DNA from 3 places in the Bradyrhizobium sp. BLXBL-03 genome. Region 3 is predicted to be linked to each of the others. Evidence: predicted binding sites of a transcription regulator. Region 3 holds the regulator's gene; each other region holds the start of a gene.
The links. The regulator PhoB, encoded in region 3, activates phosphate uptake and scavenging genes when phosphate is short. The targets are predictions, from matches to a motif close to TGTCATNNANCTGTCAT.

Region 1 (4,762 bases), 3.1 Mb from region 3:
GGTGATCGGCGGCATGGGATCGATCATGGGATCGATCATCACCGGTTTTGCCCTCGGTGTGATCGAGGGCCTGACCAAATATTTCTACCCCGAGGCCTCCAACACCGTCGTGTTCGTGCTGATGGTGCTTGTGCTCCTGGTGAAGCCAACGGGATTGACGGGAAGGGCAGCCTGACATGACAGCCTTGACGGACGATACGCTGCGGGTCACGCCGCGCGCCATGCGTGACGAGATGGTCTTGTTCGCGGTGATGGCGCTGCTGCTGGCTGCGGTGCCGTTTACGGGCGTGTATCCGTTCTTCGTGATGCAGGCGCTGTGCTTTGCGCTGCTCGCCTGCGCTTTCAACCTGTTGATCGGCTACGGCGGCTTGCTGTCCTTCGGACACGCGATGTTCCTCGGCACCGCCGGATATTGCAGCGCGCACGCCCTGAAGGTGTGGGCACTGCCGCCGGAACTCGGCATCCTCGTCGGCATTGTCGCGGCCTTCGCGCTCTCGCTCGTCACGGGCTATATCTCGATCCGCCGCCAGGGCATCTACTTCTCGATGATCACGCTGGCGCTGTCGCAACTGCTGTATTTCATCTACCTCCAGGCGCCGTTCACCCATGGCGAGGACGGCATCCAGGGCATCCCGCAGGGGCACATGTTCGGCGTGCTCGATTTGTCCAAGCCGACCGTGCTCTACTATGTCGTGCTGGTCGGCTTCCTCGCCGGCTTCCTGCTGATCTACCGCATCATCAACTCGCCCTTCGGCGAGGTCCTGAAGTCGATCCGCGAGAACGAGCCGCGTGCGATCTCACTGGGCTATCGGACCGACCAGTACAAGTTCCTGGCGTTCGTCCTGTCGGGGACGCTGGCGGGTTTCGCCGGTGCACTGAAAGTGTTCGTGGCGCAGAACGCCTCGCTCACCGACGTGCACTGGTCGATGTCCGGCGAGGTCGTGCTGATGACGCTTGTCGGCGGTCTCGGGACCATTTTCGGTCCCGTGGTCGGCGCCTTCGTCATCATTGCCATGCAGCAATATCTGGCCGGCTTCGGCCAGTGGGTGACGGTGATCCAAGGCTCGATCTTCGTGATCTGCGTGCTCACCTTCCGCCGTGGCGTCATCGGCGAAATCGCGCATTACTTTCGGAGATCTTTCTAAGATACTGATATAACATAAGTTTTTATGGGGAAGTGAATCCGGTGGATGATCCCGCCTGGCGGGCGTGAGATGACACGCGCACGAGGCGAAAATGGTCTATGACGGTTGCGTGACGGTCCGCCCGGACCGGGTCATTTGCACCAGGTAGACTATCCCCATGATGCGTTGGTTTCGCGCTTTCCTGCCCAAGGAAGAACGGTTCTTCGACCTGTTCGACCGCCATGCCCAGACTGTTATCCAGGGCGCCATCGCGCTCCAGGGCGTGCTGAACGGCGGCGAGGAGACGCCGGTCTATTGCCAGCGCGTCAGCCAGTTCGAGAACGACGCCGACAACATCACCCGCGAGGTGCTGACGGCGGTGCGCCGCACCTTCATTACGCCGTTCGACCGGGGCGACATCAAGAACCTCATAACCTCGCTGGACGATGCCATCGACCAGATGCAGCAGACGGCCAAGGCCGTGATGCTGTTCGAGGTCCGCACCTTCGAGCCGCCGATGCGCGAGATCGGCGCGCTGCTGATCGAATGCGCCAATCTGGTCGGCCGCGCGCTGCCACTAATGCAGCAGATCGGCAAGAACGTGGCGATGCTGACCGCGATCACGGAGGAGCTGACCAAGCTCGAGGGCCGCGTCGACGATCTTCATGACATCGGCCTGAAGGAGCTGTTCCTCAAGCATCGCACCGGCAACGCCATGGATTTCATCGTCGGCGTCGAGATTTATGATCACCTTGAAAAAGTGGCCGATCGCTTCGACGATGTCGCGAACGAGATCAACAGCATCGTCATTGAGCAAGTGTAGCGCATGATCCGGAAAAGTGTGCAGCGGTTTTCCTTCGCGACAAACGCGGAATGCGTTTGCGCGGAGATCATCCGCAAAGCTTAGAGCAGGGGCCGCGCCGTGGATGCTGCCGTCTTGGGCCCCCTGGGTCTTCCCGTCCTGGTCGGACTGATCGCCGTCGCGCTGCTGTTCGACTTCCTGAACGGCCTGCACGACGCCGCCAATTCGATCGCGACCATCGTCTCGACCCGGGTGCTGCGGCCGCAATTCGCGGTGTTTTGGGCTGCGTTTTTCAATTTCGTCGCCTTCATGGTGTTCGGCCTGCACGTTGCCCAAACCATCGGTACCGGCATCATCGATCCCGCCATCGTCGATGCCCAGGTGATCTTTGCGGCGCTGGTCGGCGCCATCGTCTGGAATCTCGTGACCTGGGGGCTCGGCATTCCCTCCTCGTCCTCGCATGCGCTGATCGGCGGCCTTGTCGGCGGCGGCATGGCCAAGGCGGGAATCTCGGCGGCGGTGTGGAGCGGTCTGTCCAAGGCCGTGCTTGCGATCGTGCTATCGCCGCTGGTGGGCTTTCTGCTCGCAATGATGCTGGTCGCGGTCGTGTCATGGCTCTCGGTACGCTCGACGCCGTTCGCGGTCGACCGCGCCTTCCGCATTCTGCAATTCGCCTCGGCCTCGCTCTATTCGCTCGGCCACGGCGGCAATGACGCGCAGAAGACGATGGGCATCATCGCCGTGCTGCTGTATTCGCAGGGTCAACTCGGCAGCGAATTCTCGGTGCCGTTCTGGGTGGTGCTGTCCTGCCAGGCCGCGATGGCTCTCGGCACGCTGATGGGCGGCTGGCGTATCGTCCGCACCATGGGCTTGCGCATCACCAAGCTGACGCCGATGCAGGGCTTTTGCGCCGAGACTGGCGGCGCGGCGACGCTGTTCATGGCGACGTTCCTCGGCGTGCCGGTCTCGACCACCCACACCATCACCGGCGCCATCGTCGGCGTGGGTGCAGCGCGCCGCGTCTCGGCGGTGCGCTGGAACGTGGCGAGCTCGATCGTCTATGCCTGGGTCATCACGATCCCGGCGTCAGCCGTCGTCGCGGCACTGAGCTGGTGGGCGGTCCAGCTCTTCAAGTAACGAGCTTCAGCCCGGCGATGCCCGCCACGATCAGCCCGATGCTGCCGAGGCGAAGCGCCGTGGCCGGCTCGCCGAACAGGAAGATGCCAAGCGTCGCCGTGCCGACCGCGCCGATGCCGGTCCAGACCGCATAGGCAGTTCCAACGGGCAGCGACTTCAGGGCGATGCCGAGCAGGATCACGCTGCCGGCCATGGCCGCGAGCGTGATGCCGGAGGGAACCAATCTGGTAAAACCCTCGGTGTATTTCAGGCCGATCGCCCAGGTGATCTCGAGAAGACCGGCGACGAACAGGATGCTCCAGGCCATGACGACCCTCCATTCACGGCAGGGCCGTCCCCGCTAGGCTGATAAGCAGGAAGGCCGTCCTCCCCCAAACCAATTTGGCCAGGGCCGATATGGGGCTGGCCGAAGGGCTGCGCAATCACCACATCAGGCTTGATCCGGCCCATTTTCCCTGCCAAACGCTCCCGCCATGTCCGACATTGCCGCCACCACAGCCGAATCGCCGGCCCGTTCCCCGCTTGCCGCTGAAGTGTCGCGGCGACGCACCTTTGCGATCATCTCGCATCCGGACGCCGGTAAGACCACGCTGACCGAAAAGCTGCTGCTGTTTGGCGGCGCCATTAATCTCGCCGGCCAGGTCAAGGCCAAGGGCGAGCGCCGCAACACCCGCTCGGACTGGATGAAGATCGAGCGCGAGCGCGGCATCTCGGTCGTGACCTCGGTCATGACCTTCGAGTTCGAGGGCTTGGTGTTCAACCTGCTGGACACGCCAGGCCACGAAGACTTTTCGGAAGACACCTACCGTACGCTCACCGCGGTGGATTCCGCCGTCATGGTGATCGACGCCGCCAAGGGCATCGAGGCGCGGACGCGAAAGCTGTTCGAGGTCTGCCGTCTTCGCGATATCCCGATCATCACCTTCATCAACAAGATGGATCGCGAGAGCCGCGACGTGTTCGAGCTGCTCGACGAGATCGAGAAGACGCTGGCGCTCGACACCACGCCGATGACCTGGCCGGTCGGCCGGGGACGCGACTTCCTCGGTACCTATGACGTCATCGACGGCGGTGTGCGCCTGCTCGAAGGCGGGGGCGCCAAGACTGGCGCTGCGCAGCAGATCGAGATTGCCGAGCTCGCCAAGCTCAACGCCAATCTCGATGCGTCTGCCGTGAAGGAGGAGCTTGAGCTCGTCACCGAGGCCTCGAAGCCGTTCGAGCTCGAGGCATTCCGCGAGGGCCATCTGACGCCGGTCTATTTCGGCAGCGCGCTGCGCAATTTCGGCGTCGGCGACCTGCTCGAAGGTCTTGGCAAGTTCGCTCCCGAGCCGCGCGCGCAGGACAGCGACCAGCGCAAGGTCGAGGCGACCGATCCGCGCATGAGCGCCTTCGTGTTCAAGATCCAGGCGAACATGGATCCGAACCACCGCGACCGCATCGCGTTCGCGCGCCTCTGCTCCGGCAAGCTCAGTCGCGGTATGAAGGCAAAGCTGGTACGCACCGGCAAGAGCATGCCGCTGTCGAGCCCGCAATTCTTCTTTGCCCAGGACCGTTCGGTGGCGGACGAGGCCTTTGCCGGCGACGTCGTCGGCATTCCCAATCACGGCACGCTGCGCATCGGCGATACGCTGACCGAAGGCGAGGACTTCAATTTCGTCGGCGTGCCGAGCTTCGCACCCGAAATCGTTCGCCGCGTCCG
Region 2 (4,762 bases), 1.7 Mb from region 3:
AGGCGGTCAGGCCGGTGGCTTCCTCGCGCCGGCGGTTCAGAATCGTCTCGGCGCTGCGGTTGGCGAGCAGGTAGCGGCCGTCCTTGACCTGTTCCACGATCAACGCCACCGGAATGTTGTCGACCACAAGCTCGAGGAACTTCTTGGTGCTTTCCAGCTCCATCGACAGCGATTGCCGATCGGTGATGTCCTCGAACACGATCAGCAGGAACTGCGGCTTGTTGCTCTCGTTGCGGACCACGATCCGGATCGATGCCACCTTGCGGCGGGCCGCGTCGACCTCGACCTCGAATTCGTTGCGATATTGTCCTCCGGGCGCCATCAACGCGGCCCGATCGGTCGCCTCGATGCTGTCAGCCGATTTCGGGCCGAACAGCTCGCGCGCATTCTTGCCGACGACCTGACCCCGCGAAAAGCCCCAGAAGTGCTCATAGGCCCGGTTGGCGAAGATATAGCGACCGTCCTCGATGTTCTTCGCGGCGACGCAAGCCGGAACGTTGTCCAGCACCGTTTCCAGGAACTGCTTGGTCGAGGCGAGCTGCCGCGAGAGTGCGCGCTGCTCGCTGACGTCGAGATGGGTCGCCACCGAGCCGCCACTGGGCAGCACGAAGTACTTAACCAGAATGGCGCGGCCATCGGACAGTTCCGTGACCAGGCCGTTAGGACTCGCCGCCTTCTCGTAGAACTCATCGTCAGAAACGCCAAGAACGCCGCGCTTGCGGCGCAACCCGAGGATGTCGCAGCCGGTCATGCCGGTCCACAGGTCCGAGCGCGCAAGGCCGTAGATCTCGAGATAGCGGTCGTTGCAGAAGATGACGCGCTGCTGCGCATCCGTCATCACCACGCCCTGGTTGAGATTGTTCATGGCCGAGGAGATGAAGGCGTTGCGCCGCAACTGCGAACGGTTGCTCCGGCGCTGGGCGGAGTGGATCCACAGCGCGATAGCAACCAGGAACGCGCAGACGACAACTCCGCCGATCAGGGCTTCCCAGACCAGAATGGGGTCGACATCGGCAAGCTGGTTGGGCGAAACGAAGCCGTTGGCATAGGCACGCGAAGGCGCGACCGCGCTGGTCAGGCACACGAGGGCCTGTACAGCAATCGGAAGCATGCTGCCTTCCTGCCAGTTCTTCTCAGCCATCAGCCACCCGCAATTTCAACTGCGGATTGTCTGGCTTCACGGGTTGGGATCGGGTAAACGCCTGTAGGCCCGATAGAAAAATGTGACGTGAAATACGGCAATTGCCCTGACATGATAAATGCTTTCTTAACGGATAACGCCCGCGCAGCGCGTTTCCCAGGCAAACCGGAACCATCGGCACCACCTTCAGCGGGACTTCCGCATCGCCATGGATAGGGTGGATTGCGTTGTCGTCGGAGCCGGCGTGATCGGGCTCGCGGTGGCAAGGAGGCTCGCACAGGCCGGGCGCGAGGTGATCGTGCTCGAGGAAGCCGAGGCCATCGGCACCGTCACCTCCTCACGCAACAGCGAAGTGATCCATGCCGGGATCTACTACCGTGCCGGAAGCTGGATGGCGCGCATGTGCGTCAGCGGCAAGCATGCGCTGTATCGCTATTGCGGCGAGCGCGGCATTCCGCACAAGGACTGCGGCAAGCTGATCGTCGCGACCAATGCGAAGGAAACCGAGAAGCTGCAATCGATCAAGGCGCATGCCGAGGCCAATGGCGTGCTCGACATGCAGTTGCTGTCCGGCGAGGCCGCGCGCGCGCTGGAGCCGGCGCTGGCCTGCGACGCCGCCCTGCTGTCGCCGTCGACAGGCATCATCGACAGCCATGCCTATATGCTCTCGCTGCGGGGTGAGGCCGAGGAGGCGGGCGCGGCCTTTGCGTTTCACACGCCGCTGATCCGCGCCAAGGCGGAGGCGGGCGTGATCGAGCTCGAAGCCGGCGGCGAAGCGCCGATGACGTTGCAATGCGACCTGCTCGTCAATGCCGCGGGATTGTCGGCAACATCAGTGGCGCGCCACATCGACGGCATGCCGCTCGACCGGATTCCGCCGGCCTATCTCGCCAAGGGCAATTATTTCAGCTGCAATGCGCGCGCGCCGTTCTCGCGCCTGATCTATCCGGTGCCCGAACCCGGCGGGCTTGGGGTGCATCTGACGCTGGACATGGCAGGACAAGCGCGATTCGGCCCCGATGTCGAATGGATCGAGACGATCGACTATGAGGTCAATCCGTCGCGCGCCGAGCGGTTCTATCCTGCAATCCGCAAATACTGGCCGACGCTGCCCGATGGCGCGTTGATGCCGAGTTATTCGGGCATCCGCCCCAAGATCGTACCGCCGGCGGTGGCAACGCAGGATTTTCTCATGCAGGGTCCGCGCGACCATGGTGTCGCAGGACTGATCAATCTGTTCGGAATCGAATCGCCGGGACTGACGTCCTCGCTCGCGATCGCGGACCACGTCGCAGAGCTCGCGGAAATCTAGAGAGCGTTGCAGCCGGAGTGAGAACCGGCTCGCGTCACAAAGCCTGCTGTGCACGATGATCGCGCGGGTGCGCACCTTGCAGCAGGGACGAGCGCAAAGGCTTTCGTCCCTGCCTGAAAGGATACGATCAAACTTGACGCTGTTACGGGGGTTACTAGTGAAGCGTGTCGCCGGTCTGCTTCAGTCGTTCAATCTGGTCCTTGACCATCAATTTGCGGCGCTTCAACTCAACAATTTGCAGGTCGTCTGTTGAAAGGTGCACGAGCGCTTCGTGCAATTCGTTTTCGAGAGTTTTGTGCTTCCGTTCCAATTCAACCAGATGTGCCTGAATTGTCATTCGAAACCTCCTCGGTAGGGGTGAACCTTGGATTCGATCCGGACGCGCAAGTGTACATCAGCGATTCGTTCTGTCGATATGTATCCGTCGTCGCACGGTCATTTTTGAAAATTCATATGTAACGAAGCGTGAGTAAGGAACCGTGCGTCGAAAAATCCATGATATCAATGTGCTTGCGCCGCGCGCTTCCCGAATCGTCGAAATATCTTGCGGGAGAGGGGTGCAGGAAGGCCGCAGATCGCTTGCGATCAAGCCGCGCAAGGACGATAATTTCCACAGGGCATCCACAGCCTTGATCTCAAGCCTATCGGTTTTCGGCCACCGCAGACATGACCCATGAAGACGAGCGTGAGCTCGAAGCCGAGCTCACCCGGTTGCAGCAGGAACACCGAGATCTCGACGCGGCGATCGATGCACTGCATCAATCGCCTGCCCCCGACCTGTTGCGGTTACAGCGGTTGAAGAAACGCAAGCTGTTGTTGCGGGACCGTATCGCGTTCATCGAAGACCAGATTACCCCTGATATCATTGCGTGATCCGTGAGCGGTCGCGGAATGCCGCCACGTGAATCCGCTTGACTCAAAAAGAACAAAAGAAGAACATGAGTCCCGCCGCCCCAAGAACACCCAAGGCTAACACCCAAGGCTAACACCCAAAGCTAACACCCAAGGCTAACGCCCACAGCTAATGCCCAAGGACACCCGCAAGGACACCGCCGATGTCAGTCCCAGCCCTTCTCGACCACAGCCACTATGAACAGGCCTGCGATCAGGCGATCGCGATGTGCGACGGCAACCTGCGCAGCACCATCAAAGCGCTGATCATGGCCAACGAATATCTGGAAGCCGAGCTGGAAGAATTGCAGGCGGCGATTTCCGCCGGTTGCATTCCGGAGGCTTCGCGCAGCAGGAGCAGCGCCGCTTAAGAACTCACTATTGGAGCAACGCCATGTCAGATGTGACCTACTACGTTGCAATGCCCTTCCTGATCGATGCCGACGGATCGCCTGTCGCCGGCGCCGCAGAAGAATGCCAGAGCCCTACGGCCGCGCTGCGGCGCGCCGAAGTCTTGGCGCGCGGCACCGGCCATATCGGCGCAGTCGCGTTCAGCCGCAGCGGCGATCCCATGACCGGTGAATTCGGCGATGCCACGCTGCTGCGCAAATTCGGCAACGTGCCGGAAGATCTCGCAACGCTGTAGAGTCTTGTTGTTCGAGCATGATCTCCGCGCAAACGCGTTGCGCTGATGTCGCGAGGGAAAACCGCTGCACACTTTGCGCTAACGCGGCCCTTCGAGTCCGGATCATGCCTAGCTGCTCACAAGCCTGATCCGCGGCTCGTGGCGCCGGTGCGCCTTGCGCACATACATGGCGGCATCGGCCTCCTCCAGCGCACGAGCAGCATCTGAGTGCGCACCGAGCAGCGCGACACCGGCGGAGGCGCCCGCGGTCACGTGCTGCCCGCGAAAGGTGAACGACAAATCGTCGATCGCCTGTTCCAGGATGGCAGCCTTCGCCTTGGCGTCGGTCTCGCTGAGATTCCACAACAGCAGAGCAAACTCATCGCCACCGCGACGGCCGACCACGTCGGACGCGCGGATCTGTCGCGTCAGCGTGTTGGCAATCGCCTTGAGCACCTCGTCGCCGGCAGCATGGCCGAAGGAATCATTGATCGGCTTCAGCCGGTCGACGTCGAGCACGATCAGCGCACCGCTGGCACGGTAGCGCTTCATGTAAGCGATGGCGCGCTGGAGCTCGCGCTCGAAGCCGCGCCGGTTGGGAATGTCGAGCAGGAAATCGGTGTCCGCTGCAGCCTCGAGCTCGGCGATGCGTCGGAGCGCCTGCGTGAGCTTGGTCCGCAGGTCGCGGATGGTCGCCTTGCTGCCGTCCTTGCCGGCCTCCTTGGCGCCAACGGCGGTCACGCGACGCGGCGCGGCAGCCGCAGCCCGCTTGGCTGCAGCTTTCGTTCGGCGC
Region 3 (4,762 bases):
CCGTCGCCTTGATGAAGTCGCGCATCACCTTCTTCGGGGCAAGCTCCGGCGGCGTTGCGACATTGAGCTTGAACTTGAAGCGCTCGGCGGCATGGGCCCAGGACGCCAGCACGTTGTTGTCGTCGCCGGTCCAGGCCACGGTGCGGCCCTCGATCGGGCCGCGATGCTCCTCATAGGTCATGAGGTCGGCCATCACCTGGCACGGATGTGAGCGCCGCGTCAGGCCGTTGATGACGGGCACGGTCGCGTTCGCCGCGAGTTCCAGCAGCGCCTCGTGATTGAGGATGCGGATCATGATGGCGTCGACATAGCGCGACAGCACGCGCGCGGTGTCGGCAATGGTCTCGCCGCGGCCGAGCTGCATCTCGGCACCGGTGAGCATGATGGGCTCGCCGCCGAGCTGGCGCATGGCGACGTCGAACGAGACGCGCGTGCGGGTCGACGGACGCTCGAAGATCATCGCCAGCGTCTTGCCTTCGAGCGGCCGCACCGGCTGATGCGCCTTCTGCTTCGCCTTCATGGCGGAGGAGGCCGCGAGCATGCTCTTGAGCTCCGACAGCGGCAGCTCGTTGATGTCGAGGAAGTGCTTGGGTGCCTTGCTCATCAGCTTGCCGCCCGCTTGTTGCCTGACAGCGCCGTGCAGGCGCGCTCGAGCCTGACGATGCTGTCCTCGATTTCCGCCTCGGTGACGATCAAGGGCGGCAGGAAGCGCACGACATTGTCGCCGGCGCCGACGGTAAGCAGCTTCTCGTTGCGCAAGGCTGCGACCAGATCGCCTGATGGCACCACGGCCTTGATGCCGATCAAAAGCCCCTCACCGCGGATTTCGCTGACGATATCGGGATGACGGTCGATCACGGAGGCGAGCTTCTGCTTGAGCAGCAGCGACATCTTCTGCACGTGGTCGAAGAAGCCGGGCTTGAGCATGACGTCGAGCACGGCGTTCGCGGCCGCGATCGCCAGCGGATTGCCGCCGAAGGTCGAGCCGTGCGAGCCGGGGCCCATGCCGGCGGCCGCATCCGCGGTCGCCAGGATCGCACCGATCGGAAAACCGCCACCGAGCGCTTTCGCCAGCGACATCACGTCGGGTGTGACGCCGGTGCGGCGATGGGCGAAGAGATCGCCGGTGCGGCCCATGCCGGTCTGCACCTCGTCGAAGGCCAGCAGCAAGCCTTTCTCGTCGCAGAGCTGGCGGAGCGCCTTGAGGAAGGCTGAAGTCGCCGAACGTACGCCGCCCTCGCCCTGGATCGGCTCGATCAGGATGCCGGCGGTATGCGGGCCGATCGCCTTCTTCACGGCCTCGATGTCGCCATGCGGCACCTGGTCGAAGCCGTCCATCGGCGGACCGAAGCCTTCGAGATATTTTGCCGATCCCGTCGCCGCCAGCGTCGCCAGCGTGCGGCCGTGGAAGGCGCCTTCGAAGGTGATGATGCGATAGCGCTCCGGATGGCCCTTGGAGAAGTGATGATGGCGGACCAGCTTGATCACGCCCTCCAGCGCCTCGGCGCCGGAATTACAGAAGAACACGAAGTCGGCAAAGCTCTCGTTGCAAAGACGCGCAGCGAGCTTCTCGCCGTCAGGGCTCTGGAACAGGTTCGACATGTGCCAGAGTTTCGTGGCCTGCTCCTGCAGCGCCTTGACCAGCGCCGGATGGGCATGGCCGAGTGCATTGACCGCGACGCCCGAGGTGAAATCGAGATAGCGATCGCCATTGGTTGCGATCAACCAGACGCCTTCACCGCGCTCAAAACCGATATCGGCCCTGGCGAAAACGGGGAGCAAATGCGGCGCTGCGCTGTTGGTCATGACGATCTCTTTGGTGGTCACTTCGGATGTTTCGGACGGCCTGAACACGCATGGCGCAGCGCGTCATTTGGCCCGGAAAACGAAACGTGCCGCCTTTTAAGGGCGGCACGCGCGACTATCTTATGCCTGGCAATACGGGTGTCAATGCCGCCCGGAAAGCCTCGCGAAACGCTGAATCCGTAGTCTTGCGGTGGCGATTTTGCGGGATTTTCGCCACGGAACATGTGGAAGCGAGTCGGCGGACTCTTGCGCGTGAGTCACGGCATATTGTAGCGTTTGGCTTGTCAGATACGACATCTCGTGCAGCGGTTCTGATCCCAAAAGTCCTCATGTACCGGCGTAAACGTTCGGGCGCATCTGGCGCGCCCGGCGAGCCTTAAGGGATTCTGGCGGCACGGGTTTTTCGAAGCTTAGGCATTCGTCGTGAGGCCCCACAGATGGCTGGCGCCGGCGAAGGAAAGGATGCAATGACGGTTTTGACCTGGTCAGATGATCGCGTCGAGCAGCTGAAAAAGCTCTGGGAGGCCGGACTTTCGGCCAGCCAGATCGCCGCTGAGCTTGGAAACGTGACCCGCAACGCCGTAATCGGCAAGGTGCACAGGCTCGGCCTGTCCGGCCGCGCCAAGAGCCCCTCATCAGCAGCTCCGCGGCCGCGCAAGGCGCGTCCCGCACAGCACATGATGCGGGTGAGCCGCCCCATCGCGCGCGGCAACACCGCGCTGGCGCAGGCCTTCGAGGTCGAGGTCGAGGCTGAACCTGTTACCTACGACAACGTTGTGCCGATGAGCCAGCGGCTCTCGTTGCTCGAATTGAACGAGGCCACCTGCCACTGGCCGGTCGGCGATCCTTCAAGCCCGGATTTCTTCTTCTGCGGCGGCAAGGCGCTCTCAGGCCTGCCCTACTGCGCCCAGCACTCGCGCGTGGCGTATCAGCCGGCGGCGGATCGCCGGCGGGCGCCGGCGAAGCCAGGCACGCGCTGAGTACTTGGTTCAGACGACATCGTCGCGGGACAGGCCGGGACGAAAAAAAGCGCGCCACCAGGCGCGCTTTTTTTGTTTGCTGGCGGGCAGCCTAGCTTGAGGTCTGCTCAGCCTTCGCGAAGCGATCGTCGAGCGCGTAGCCTGCGCCGCGGACGGTGCGGATCGGGTCCTGCTCGCGGCCGAGATTGAGCAGCTTGCGCAGGCGGCCGATATGCACATCGACGGTGCGTTCGTCGATATAGATGTCGCGGCCCCAGACGCTGTCGAGCAGCTGCTCGCGCGAGAACACCCGGCCGGGATGCTCCAGGAAGAACTCCAGCAGGCGATATTCGGTCGGTCCGAGATCGATCGGCCGACCCGAGCGCGCCACGCGGCGCTTCTCGCGATCGAGCTCGATGTCGCCGAAGGCGAGCACGGTCGCGAGCCGCTCGGGGCTGGCGCGCCGCAGCAGGCCCTTGACCCGCGCGAGCAGCTCGGGCACCGAGAACGGCTTGACGATGTAATCGTCGGCGCCTGTGGCAAGGCCCCTGACACGCTCGCTCTCCTCGCCGCGCGCGGTGAGCATGATGATCGGCAGCTGCTTGGTGTCGGATCGCGTCCGCAACCGGCGGCACAGCTCGATCCCGGACAGGCCCGGCAACATCCAGTCGAGCACGATCAGATCGGGGATGTGCTCCTTGAGGCGGGTGTCGGCGTCGTCGCCGCGCATCACCGTCTCCACGTCATAGCCGTCGCCTTCGAGGTTGTAGCGGAGAAGCTCGGTCAGAGCTTCCTCGTCCTCAACCACCATAATGCGTGCGCCCATGGGCTCGTCGCTCCTTGCGTAATCAGGTGTTCGGGACCGTCGTGGCGAAGGTCGTCATGTCGCCCTTCGGCCGCTTGTCGGTGATGGCCTGGCCTTCGATCATGTAGAACACGGTCTCGGCGATGTTGGTGGCGTGGTCGCCGATCCGCTCGATGTTCTTGGCGCAGAACATCAGATGGATGCAGAACGAGATGTTGCGCGGATCCTCCATCATGTAGGTGAGGAGCTCGCGGAACAGCGAGGTGCAGATGGCATCGACCTCCTCGTCACCCTTCCACACCGTCATCGCCGCCGGCAGGTCGTGCGCGGCATAGGCATCGAGCACCGACTTGACCTGCTGCTGCACGAGGTCCGTCATGTGCTCGAGGCCGCGGAACAGCTTGAGCGGATGGAAATCCGTCTCCAGCGCTGCGACGCGCTTGCCCATGTTCTTGGCGAGGTCGCCGATGCGCTCGAGGTCGGTCGCAACCCGCATGGCGCCGACGATCTCGCGCAAGTCCACCGCCATCGGCTGGCGGCGCGCGATGGTCAGCACGGCGCGCTCCTCGATCTTCTTCTGCAGCGCGTCGAGCTCGGCATCGATGGTGACGACGCGCTGGCCCAGCGCGACGTCGCGGCGGATCAGCGCATCGACGGAATCGACGATCATGCGCTCGGCGATGCCGCCCATCTCGGCGACCAGGCGGGTGAGCTCCTGAAGGTCGGTGTCGAAGGCTTTTGCGGTATGTTCGGAAGCCATGTCCTGTCTCCTCAGCCGAACCGGCCGGTGATGTAATCCTGCGTGCGCCGGTCCGACGGCGACGTGAAGATCTTGCTGGTGTCGTCGAACTCGATCAGCTCGCCGAGATACATGAAGGCGGTCTTGTCGGAGACGCGGGCCGCCTGCTGCATGTTGTGGGTGACGATCGCGATGGTGTAGTTCTCGGACAGTTCCTGGATCAGCTCCTCGACCTTGGCGGTCGAGATCGGATCGAGCGCCGAGCAGGGCTCGTCGAACAGGATCACTTCAGGCCGCACCGCGACGGTGCGGGCGATGCAGAGGCGCTGCTGCTGGCCGCCCGAGAGCGACAGGCCGGAGGCGTTGAGCTTGTCCTTGACCTCGTTCCACAGCGCGCCGCCGCGCAGCGCCTTCTCGACGCGGTCGTCCATCTCGGACTTCGAGATCTTCTCA

Region 1: ACNJX9_RS23970 (DUF47 domain-containing protein) is a predicted target of PhoB. The motif match lies at 1,244-1,260, and genes of this name have one in related genera.
Region 2: ACNJX9_RS06340 (YdcH family protein) is a predicted target of PhoB. The motif match lies at 2,876-2,892, and genes of this name have one in related genera.

The regions. Positions count from the first base shown of each region.
Region 1 is NZ_CP182470.1:4,971,592-4,976,353, reverse strand. Features, by position in the region: gene ACNJX9_RS23980 (branched-chain amino acid ABC transporter permease) at 1-175, shown strand, start outside; gene ACNJX9_RS23975 (branched-chain amino acid ABC transporter permease) at 177-1,145, shown strand; gene ACNJX9_RS23970 (DUF47 domain-containing protein) at 1,303-1,947, shown strand; gene ACNJX9_RS23965 (inorganic phosphate transporter) at 2,047-3,063, shown strand; gene sugE (quaternary ammonium compound efflux SMR transporter SugE) at 3,056-3,370, opposite strand; gene ACNJX9_RS23955 (peptide chain release factor 3) at 3,537-4,762, shown strand, end outside.
Region 2 is NZ_CP182470.1:1,326,988-1,331,749, reverse strand. Features, by position in the region: gene ACNJX9_RS06350 (sensor domain-containing protein) at 1-1,141, opposite strand, end outside; gene ACNJX9_RS06345 (NAD(P)/FAD-dependent oxidoreductase) at 1,350-2,453, shown strand; gene ACNJX9_RS06340 (YdcH family protein) at 2,608-2,790, opposite strand; gene ACNJX9_RS06335 (YdcH family protein) at 3,120-3,326, shown strand; gene ACNJX9_RS06330 (hypothetical protein) at 3,509-3,715, shown strand; gene ACNJX9_RS06325 (hypothetical protein) at 3,739-3,990, shown strand; gene ACNJX9_RS06320 (GGDEF domain-containing protein) at 4,099-4,762, opposite strand, start outside.
Region 3 is NZ_CP182470.1:8,059,199-8,063,960, forward strand. Features, by position in the region: gene argF (ornithine carbamoyltransferase) at 1-604, opposite strand, end outside; gene ACNJX9_RS38025 (aspartate aminotransferase family protein) at 604-1,806, opposite strand; gene ACNJX9_RS38030 (GcrA family cell cycle regulator) at 2,274-2,786, shown strand; gene phoB (phosphate regulon transcriptional regulator PhoB) at 2,878-3,591, opposite strand; gene phoU (phosphate signaling complex protein PhoU) at 3,614-4,330, opposite strand; gene pstB (phosphate ABC transporter ATP-binding protein PstB) at 4,342-4,762, opposite strand, start outside.